Regions from separate parts of the Nitratireductor sp. GZWM139 genome, predicted to be linked through region 3. Evidence: riboswitches for the same ligand, from Rfam matches in the RefSeq annotation. Region 3 holds a riboswitch; each other region holds the start of a gene.
What was found. Region 3 has a riboswitch for thiamine pyrophosphate ahead of thiC (phosphomethylpyrimidine synthase ThiC). Riboswitches for the same ligand answer to the same signal wherever they lie in the genome.
Positions count from the first base shown of each region.

Region 1: another riboswitch for thiamine pyrophosphate. It lies ahead of thiB (thiamine ABC transporter substrate binding subunit); the one in region 3 lies ahead of thiC (phosphomethylpyrimidine synthase ThiC).
Region 2: another riboswitch for thiamine pyrophosphate. It lies ahead of NDI72_RS13715 (YkoF family thiamine/hydroxymethylpyrimidine-binding protein); the one in region 3 lies ahead of thiC (phosphomethylpyrimidine synthase ThiC).

Region 1 is NZ_JAMQML010000004.1:82,627-84,887, forward strand. It holds gene thiP (thiamine/thiamine pyrophosphate ABC transporter permease) at 1-34, opposite strand, end outside; gene thiB (thiamine ABC transporter substrate binding subunit) at 73-1,077, opposite strand; TPP riboswitch at 1,115-1,276, opposite strand; gene NDI72_RS06130 (thiamine diphosphokinase) at 1,370-2,017, shown strand; gene NDI72_RS06135 (ABC-F family ATP-binding cassette domain-containing protein) at 2,021-2,261, shown strand, end outside.
Region 2 is NZ_JAMQML010000010.1:94,687-96,947, forward strand. It holds gene NDI72_RS13710 (DeoR/GlpR family DNA-binding transcription regulator) at 1-714, shown strand, start outside; TPP riboswitch at 831-943, shown strand; gene NDI72_RS13715 (YkoF family thiamine/hydroxymethylpyrimidine-binding protein) at 937-1,545, shown strand; gene NDI72_RS13720 (ABC transporter permease) at 1,550-2,261, shown strand, end outside.
Region 3 is NZ_JAMQML010000014.1:64,581-66,841, forward strand. It holds gene thiC (phosphomethylpyrimidine synthase ThiC) at 1-1,383, opposite strand, end outside; TPP riboswitch at 1,497-1,621, opposite strand; gene argE (acetylornithine deacetylase) at 1,731-2,261, opposite strand, start outside.

The sequences.
Region 1 (2,261 bases), on a different contig from region 3:
GCGCAAGCCGTCCCGCTGCGATACGCCTGTCCATCAGGGGGCGTCTTTCCATGTCGGGCGCGCGCGAAACGGTCAGCGGCTCATCACCGAGAGCCACTCATCGACCCAGGCCTTGCGGTTTTCCGCCACCTCTTTCGATGAGAATTCGAGCGTCTCGCCCGGCTTCACCAGAGTGTCGAACACCGGGTTGAGCGGCTCCGATGTCTCGCCGGCCGGGAACATCCAGTTGGTTTCGGGAATCGCGTCCTGAAAGCCGGGACCGGTCATGAAGGCGAGGAATTTCTGCGCCAGCGGGTTTTCCGCACCCTTCACGGTCTGTGCTGCCACTTCCACCTGAAGATAATGCCCTTCTTCAAAGCCCGCCGCCTTGTAGCGCTCGGAATCTTCGGCAATCTGGTGATAGGCGGGCGAGGTGGTGTAGGACAGCACCATCGGCGCTTCGCCGCTGGTGAACAGGCCATAGGCCTCGCTCCAGCCCGGCGTCACCGTCAGCACCTTGTCCTGCAGTTTGCCCCAGGCGTGCGCTGCGTCGTCGCCATAGACGGCCTTCATCCAGAGCAGCAGTCCGAGGCCCGGCGTGGAGGTGCGCGGGTCCTGAATGGCGATCTTCAGATTGCTGTCGCTCTCCACCAGCTCCTTCAGGCTTGCCGGCGGGGTCTCGATGGCCTCGGTGTCATAGACAAAGGCGAAATAGCCGTAGTCGAACGGAACGAACATGTCGTCCTCGAAGCCGCCCGGCACGTTCACCCTGCCCATGTCGACGCCATGCGGCGCAAACAGGCCGGTCTCGCGGGCCTCGTGCACGAGGTTGTTGTCGAGACCGAGCACGATGTCGGCCTTGGTCGATTTGCCTTCGAGCTTCACGCGGTTCAGAAGCGCCACGCCATCGGCCACGGAAACGAAATCCACGTCGCAGCCGCATTCCGCCTCGAACGCCTTCTCCACCGCCGGGCCGGGGCCCCAGTCGGAGGTGAAGCTCTCATAGGTGTAGACGGTGAGCTTGTCTTCGGCCGCCGCATGGCCGGCCATGGCCAGCGTGCCAAGCGCCATGGTGGAAAGCAGTGTGGTCGCGCGCATCTGCGCCTCCTCTCGTTTGGTTGGGGAATGAGGCGCTGTGCGAAAAGCGTCTAATCCCTCCGCCGGTGCAAACCGGATCAGGTTCAGCGGGTTGGCCGGGTTCCACTGATGCGGCTTTCCTTTGATCAAGGCAAAGCTGCATCCGTTTCAACCACTGGGCCTCTCAGCCGGCAATCCGCCGGCACCCCGTTAGAGCGACCGGGAAAATAGGGCGCGGCAGGGGCTGGCGCAAGAGGCGGAATGGCGCGAACGCCGTTGGCGCTTGCCCGCCGGCATGATATGGGCCTCGACCATGAGCCTGTTTACCCTTCTCCTGGGCGGAGATCTCACACGCACGCCGGCACTCGATGCCGAAATCGCCGACAGCCGCATCATCGCGGCTGATTCAGGCATGCGTCACGCAGCGCTTCTGGGCGTTATGCCGGAGCTGTGGGTCGGCGATTTCGATTCCGAGCCGGACGGCATGGCCGAGGCCTATGCCCGGGTGCCGCGCCGCGCCTTTCCCGCCGACAAGGACAAGACGGACGGGGAACTCGCCATCGCCGCAGCGCTGGAAGCGGGCGCGACGAGCCTCGTTCTCGTGGGTGCTTTCGGCGGCGCGCGGCCCGATCACATGTTCCTGCATCTCGCGCAGGCGCTTCAGCTTTCAGAACAGGGCATTAAGACGCGGCTGACAAGCGGCGTGCAGGAAGGCGTGCCGCTGCTGCCCGGAAAACGCCATCGCTTCGACTATCCGCAGAAAACGCTGTTTTCGATCCTCGGCTTTTCGGCCCTTTCCGGCCTCACCGTGGAAGGGGCCAAATGGCCGCTCGATGCGGTCGAGGTTCCTTTCGGCTCGTCGCTGACCCTTTCCAATGTGGTCGATGGCGAACTCGCGGTTACCCTCAAAGAGGGCAGGGCGCTTCTGGTCGCCCATCTTTCCAACGACGGAGAACACTGATCCATGGCGCCGCCTCTTTTAAAGCTTGATGGCATTCGCCTGACCTTCGGCGGCACGCCGCTGCTCGATGGCGCATCGCTGATGGTCGGCCCCGGCGAGCGGCTTGCGCTGGTCGGGCGCAACGGCTCCGGCAAGTCGACACTTCTGAAGATCGCCGCCGGCCTCGTGGAGCCGCAGGATGGCGAGGTGTTCCGCCAGCCGACGGCGACCGTGCGCTATCTGCCCCAGTCGCCCGACTGGCAGG
Region 2 (2,261 bases), on a different contig from region 3:
CAGGGCACAATGGGCGTCAATGATCTGGCGCAGCATCTGGAGGTGTCGGTGGAAACCGTTCGCCGCGATGTGAAGGCGCTCGCCGGGCGCGGCGCCATCGTGCGCATGCATGGCGCCATCGCCTTGCCGTCCGTGGTCAGCGAAGCGCCGTTCGAGCGGCGCATGCGGGAGAACCGGCAGGCCAAGGAGACCATCGCCGCACTGGCCGCCGCGACGATCCGCGATGGCGAGTCCGTGATGCTCGACACGGGCACCACCACCAGCCTTCTGGCGCGCGCGCTGCTGGACCACCGGCAGTTGACCGTCGTTACCAACTCATCCGACATTGCCCGCACGCTGGCGACCGTCAATGGCAACAAGGTCTACATGGCCGGCGGGGAGTTGCGCAGCGACAGTGGCTCCGCGCTCGGCTTTTCCGCCATCGAGTTCGTCAGCCGTTTCAGCGTTGATCACGCCATCATTTCCGCCGGCGCGGTGAACGCGATGACCGGCATCATGGATTACGATCTGGAGGAGGCGCAGTTCGGCAATGCGGTTCTGGCGCGTGGTCGCCGCCGGGTTGTCGTGACCGATGCTTCCAAGTTCGGCCGGAAGGGGCTGGTGCGCGTCTGCTCCTTTGCCGAAGTCGATTCGCTGATCGTCGACAGTATGCCGCCGGAAGACCTGTCCGAAGCGCTCCGTCAGGCCGATGTGACGGTTACCTGCCCCGCCTGACGGGGGCGTTCAGCCCACCGGCGCACCACGCCTGTGGGAAAGCTGTACATTTGTTCTCCGACCAAACAGTTCCTGCACAATCAACTTGCTTTCCGTCTCGGGATTTGGTTCGTTCCGCGCATCCACAGGGGTGCCGCGTATCGCCGCGGCTGAGATGAGGGTGCAAATCCTCGGGCCCTAGAAGCTGATCTGGGTAATGCCAGCGGAGCAAGGAGGACAATCATGTTCGCAGGTGCGCAGCTTTCCCTTTATCCGATGACCGACAATTTCGTCGACGTCATCATGTCGTCGCTCTCCGCGTTCGATCCTTACCGGGACCGGTTGCGGATCGAGACCGACGATATCTCCACGCTCGTCGTCGGCCCGCCCGAAGTGCTGTTTCCGGCGCTGCGCGATTTCTATGTCGCCGCCGCATCCACCCGCCATCATGTGGTGCTGCGCGCCACGCTATCGCGCGGCTGCCCCGGCGAGCCCGACGATCCGATCTGCAGCACCTCTGCACTCGCCAATCCGTCGGAGCCGCTCGCCGAACGGCAGAAGGCGGCGCTTGCAGCAGTGGCCAATGCCAAGACCACGTCGGAAATCGCACGCGCGCAGTTCTCGCTTTACGTGATGGGCGCCGGCGATCACATGGCGGAGATCATGGGCTGCATCGACTTCCTGAAGTCGAGCGGCGTCTTCGATCGTTCCAAGAATTTCTGCAGCCGTCTCACCGGCGATGCAGGCCCAGTTTTCGCAACGCTCGAACAGGCTTTTTGCCGGTTTGGTCCGCCCGAAGGCCATGTGACGGTCGATTTGACCGTTTCCGCCAACAGCCCCTCCACGGCCTGACCCCATGTCTCAGGGTCGGCCCCGTCCTGCGGGCGGACGGCTGGTGCGCGGCTTGCCTGCCCTGGCAAGCGTTGCCGGTGCAATCCTCCTTTGGGAAATCTATGTGCGGCTGTCGGGCATTTCGCCGCTGGTTCTGCCTGCGCCTTCGCGCGTCATCGAACAGATGGGCGTCAACCGCGCCCTCCTGTGGGAGAACACGCTGCCGACGCTGAGCGCGACGCTGACCGGCTTTGCCTTCTCCGTCAGCATCGCCTTTGCCCTCTCGGTGGCGCTCGATTTCCTGCCGAAGCTGCGGCGGGCGCTGTTCCCGATCTTTGTCGTCAGCCAGACCCTGCCGCTGGTGGCCATCGCGCCGCTGGCCGTCCTGTGGTTCGGTTTCGGTCTCACACCGAAAATCCTGCTCGTGGCGCTCGTCACCTTCTTTCCCATGCTGGTGGCGCTGGTCGATGGCTACGAATCCACCGATCCCGAAATCGAAACGCTGATGCGCTCCATGGGCGCGTCGCGGTGGAAAGTGTTCCGGGCGGCGCGTTTTCCCTCGGCCATGCCCTATTTCTTCGCCGGCCTGCGGATCTCCATCACCTATGCCGTGGTCGCCGCGATCTTCTCCGAATATGTCGGCGCGCGCGCCGGGCTCGGCATTGTCATTCTCAACGCCAAGAACAGCTTTCGCCCGGATCTCATGCTGGCAGCGGTCGTGGTCAGCTCCACGCTGA
Region 3 (2,261 bases):
ATACCAGCCGATCATCGCCGCGCCGATGCCGCTCGTGATGTGGTCATAGCCCGGCGCAATGTCCGTGGTGAGCGGCCCAAGCGTATAGAACGGGGCCTCGCCACAGACCTCGAGCTGCTTGTCCATGTTTTCCTTGATCTTGTGCATGGGCACATGACCGGGGCCTTCGATGATAACCTGACAGTCCTTCTCCCAGGCGATCTTCGTCAGTTCGCCCAGCGTTTCCAGCTCGGCAAACTGGGCTGCGTCATTGGCGTCGGCGATGGAGCCGGGCCGCAGGCCGTCGCCCAGCGAGAACGACACGTCATAGGCGCGGCAGATGTCGCAGATTTCCGCAAAGTTCTCGTAGAGAAAGCTCTCCTTGTGATGGTGCAGGCACCACTTGGCCATGATCGATCCGCCGCGCGAAACGATGCCCGTGACACGGTCGACCGTCAGCGGAATGTAGTGCAGGCGCACACCCGCATGGATGGTGAAATAGTCGACGCCCTGTTCGGCCTGTTCGATCAGCGTGTCGCGGAACACCTCCCAGTTCAGGTCTTCGGCAATGCCGTTCACCTTTTCCAGCGCCTGATAGATCGGCACGGTACCGATCGGCACGGGCGAATTGCGGATGATCCATTCGCGGATGTTGTGAATGTTGCGGCCGGTCGACAGGTCCATCACCGTATCGCCGCCCCAGCGCGTCGCCCACACCATCTTTTCCACTTCCTCTGCCATGGAAGAGGTGACAGCGGAATTGCCGATATTGGCGTTGATCTTCACAAGGAAGTTGCGGCCGATGATCATCGGCTCGGCTTCCGGGTGGTTGATGTTGGAGGGGATCACGGCCCGGCCGCGCGCCACCTCGTCACGCACGAATTCCGGCGTCACGAAATCGGGGATCGATGCGCCAAAGCTCTCGCCGTCGCGGGCAAGCGCGGCCTTGGCCTGCGCGCGTCCGAGATTTTCACGGATGGCGATGAATTCCATCTCCGGCGTGATGATGCCGGCGCGCGCATAGGCGAGCTGCGTGACGGCCTTGCCGTCCTTCGCTTTCAGCGGCTGATGGCGAATGGGAAATTCCGGCGTCAGCCGGTCCCCGGTGGCAAAACCATTGTCTTCCGGTTTGACGTGGCGTCCCTCATAGGCTTCCACGTCGCCGCGCGCCTTTACCCAGGCGTCGCGGATGCGCGGCAGGCCCCTGTCGATCTCGATCAGCACGTCGGGATCAGAGTATGGGCCGGAGGAATCGTAGACGGTCACCGGCGGTTCGCCGGCGCTTGGATGCACGGCGATTTCGCGCATGGGCACGCGAATCTCGGGGTGAAGCGTTCCGGGTTTGTAGACCTTGCGCGACGCCGGCAACGGGCCGGTGGTTACGGTCGGGGCAAATGCGTCCATGGGTTCAGAGCCTCCTCTGCTCGTTCAGCAATGGAGACCCAGTTCGTGCCGAGAGGAGGAAGAGCTGTGACGTTCCTGTACGGAAACGGTTTTCGGCCGCGATAAGCCTGTGACCCGCCAAGCATGCACCATCCCTACGCCAGTATGAACTGGATCAGGTTCATCGGGTCACTGCGCTGCATGGAAAACCATGCCAGCAGAATCTCAGCCCCTTGGCGGGACCCCCCAGGTGAGGCTTTAGGGTGGGCGAAGGCGGTGCTGCTTGTCAAGCAGGCTGACGCGGTTGTGCAGAACTCTGCGTCAGGGGAGGCCCGGCCGCGATGAGCGGCCGGGCCGGAATGCTTAGGTCAGGCCGGTTCGGTGACCTTCCGGGCGACTTTGCCCAGGAAATCGAGGCAAAGGTCCAGCTGCTCGATGGCAACGAACTCGTCGGGCTTGTGCGCCTGGCGGATCGAGCCGGGGCCGACGATCACCGAGGGGATGCCGCCGATGGTCTCGAACACACCGCCTTCCGAACCGTAGGACACCTTGCCCGACCACTCCGGCATGATGTCGCGGAAGAAGGCGAAGCCGTCGGTCGACGTGCTGTCGCCCATCGCCGGATAGGCGAAAATTTCTTCCCATTCGATGCCGGTTTCGGCCCATTTCGCCTGCATTTTCGGCAAAATTTCTTCGTTTGCGCGCTTTTTCAGAGATTCCAGTTCGGCCCGCGCATCATGGGTCGGCAGGCTGCGAATCTCGAAGGTGAAGCTGCACAGATCCGGCGTCACATTCGTGGCGACGCCGCCGGAAATCATGGTCGCCAGCATGGTCGAATGCGGCACCGTGAAGTCGCGGTCGAAGGGGCCTTCCTCGCCGATCTGCTCACCGCGTTCGGC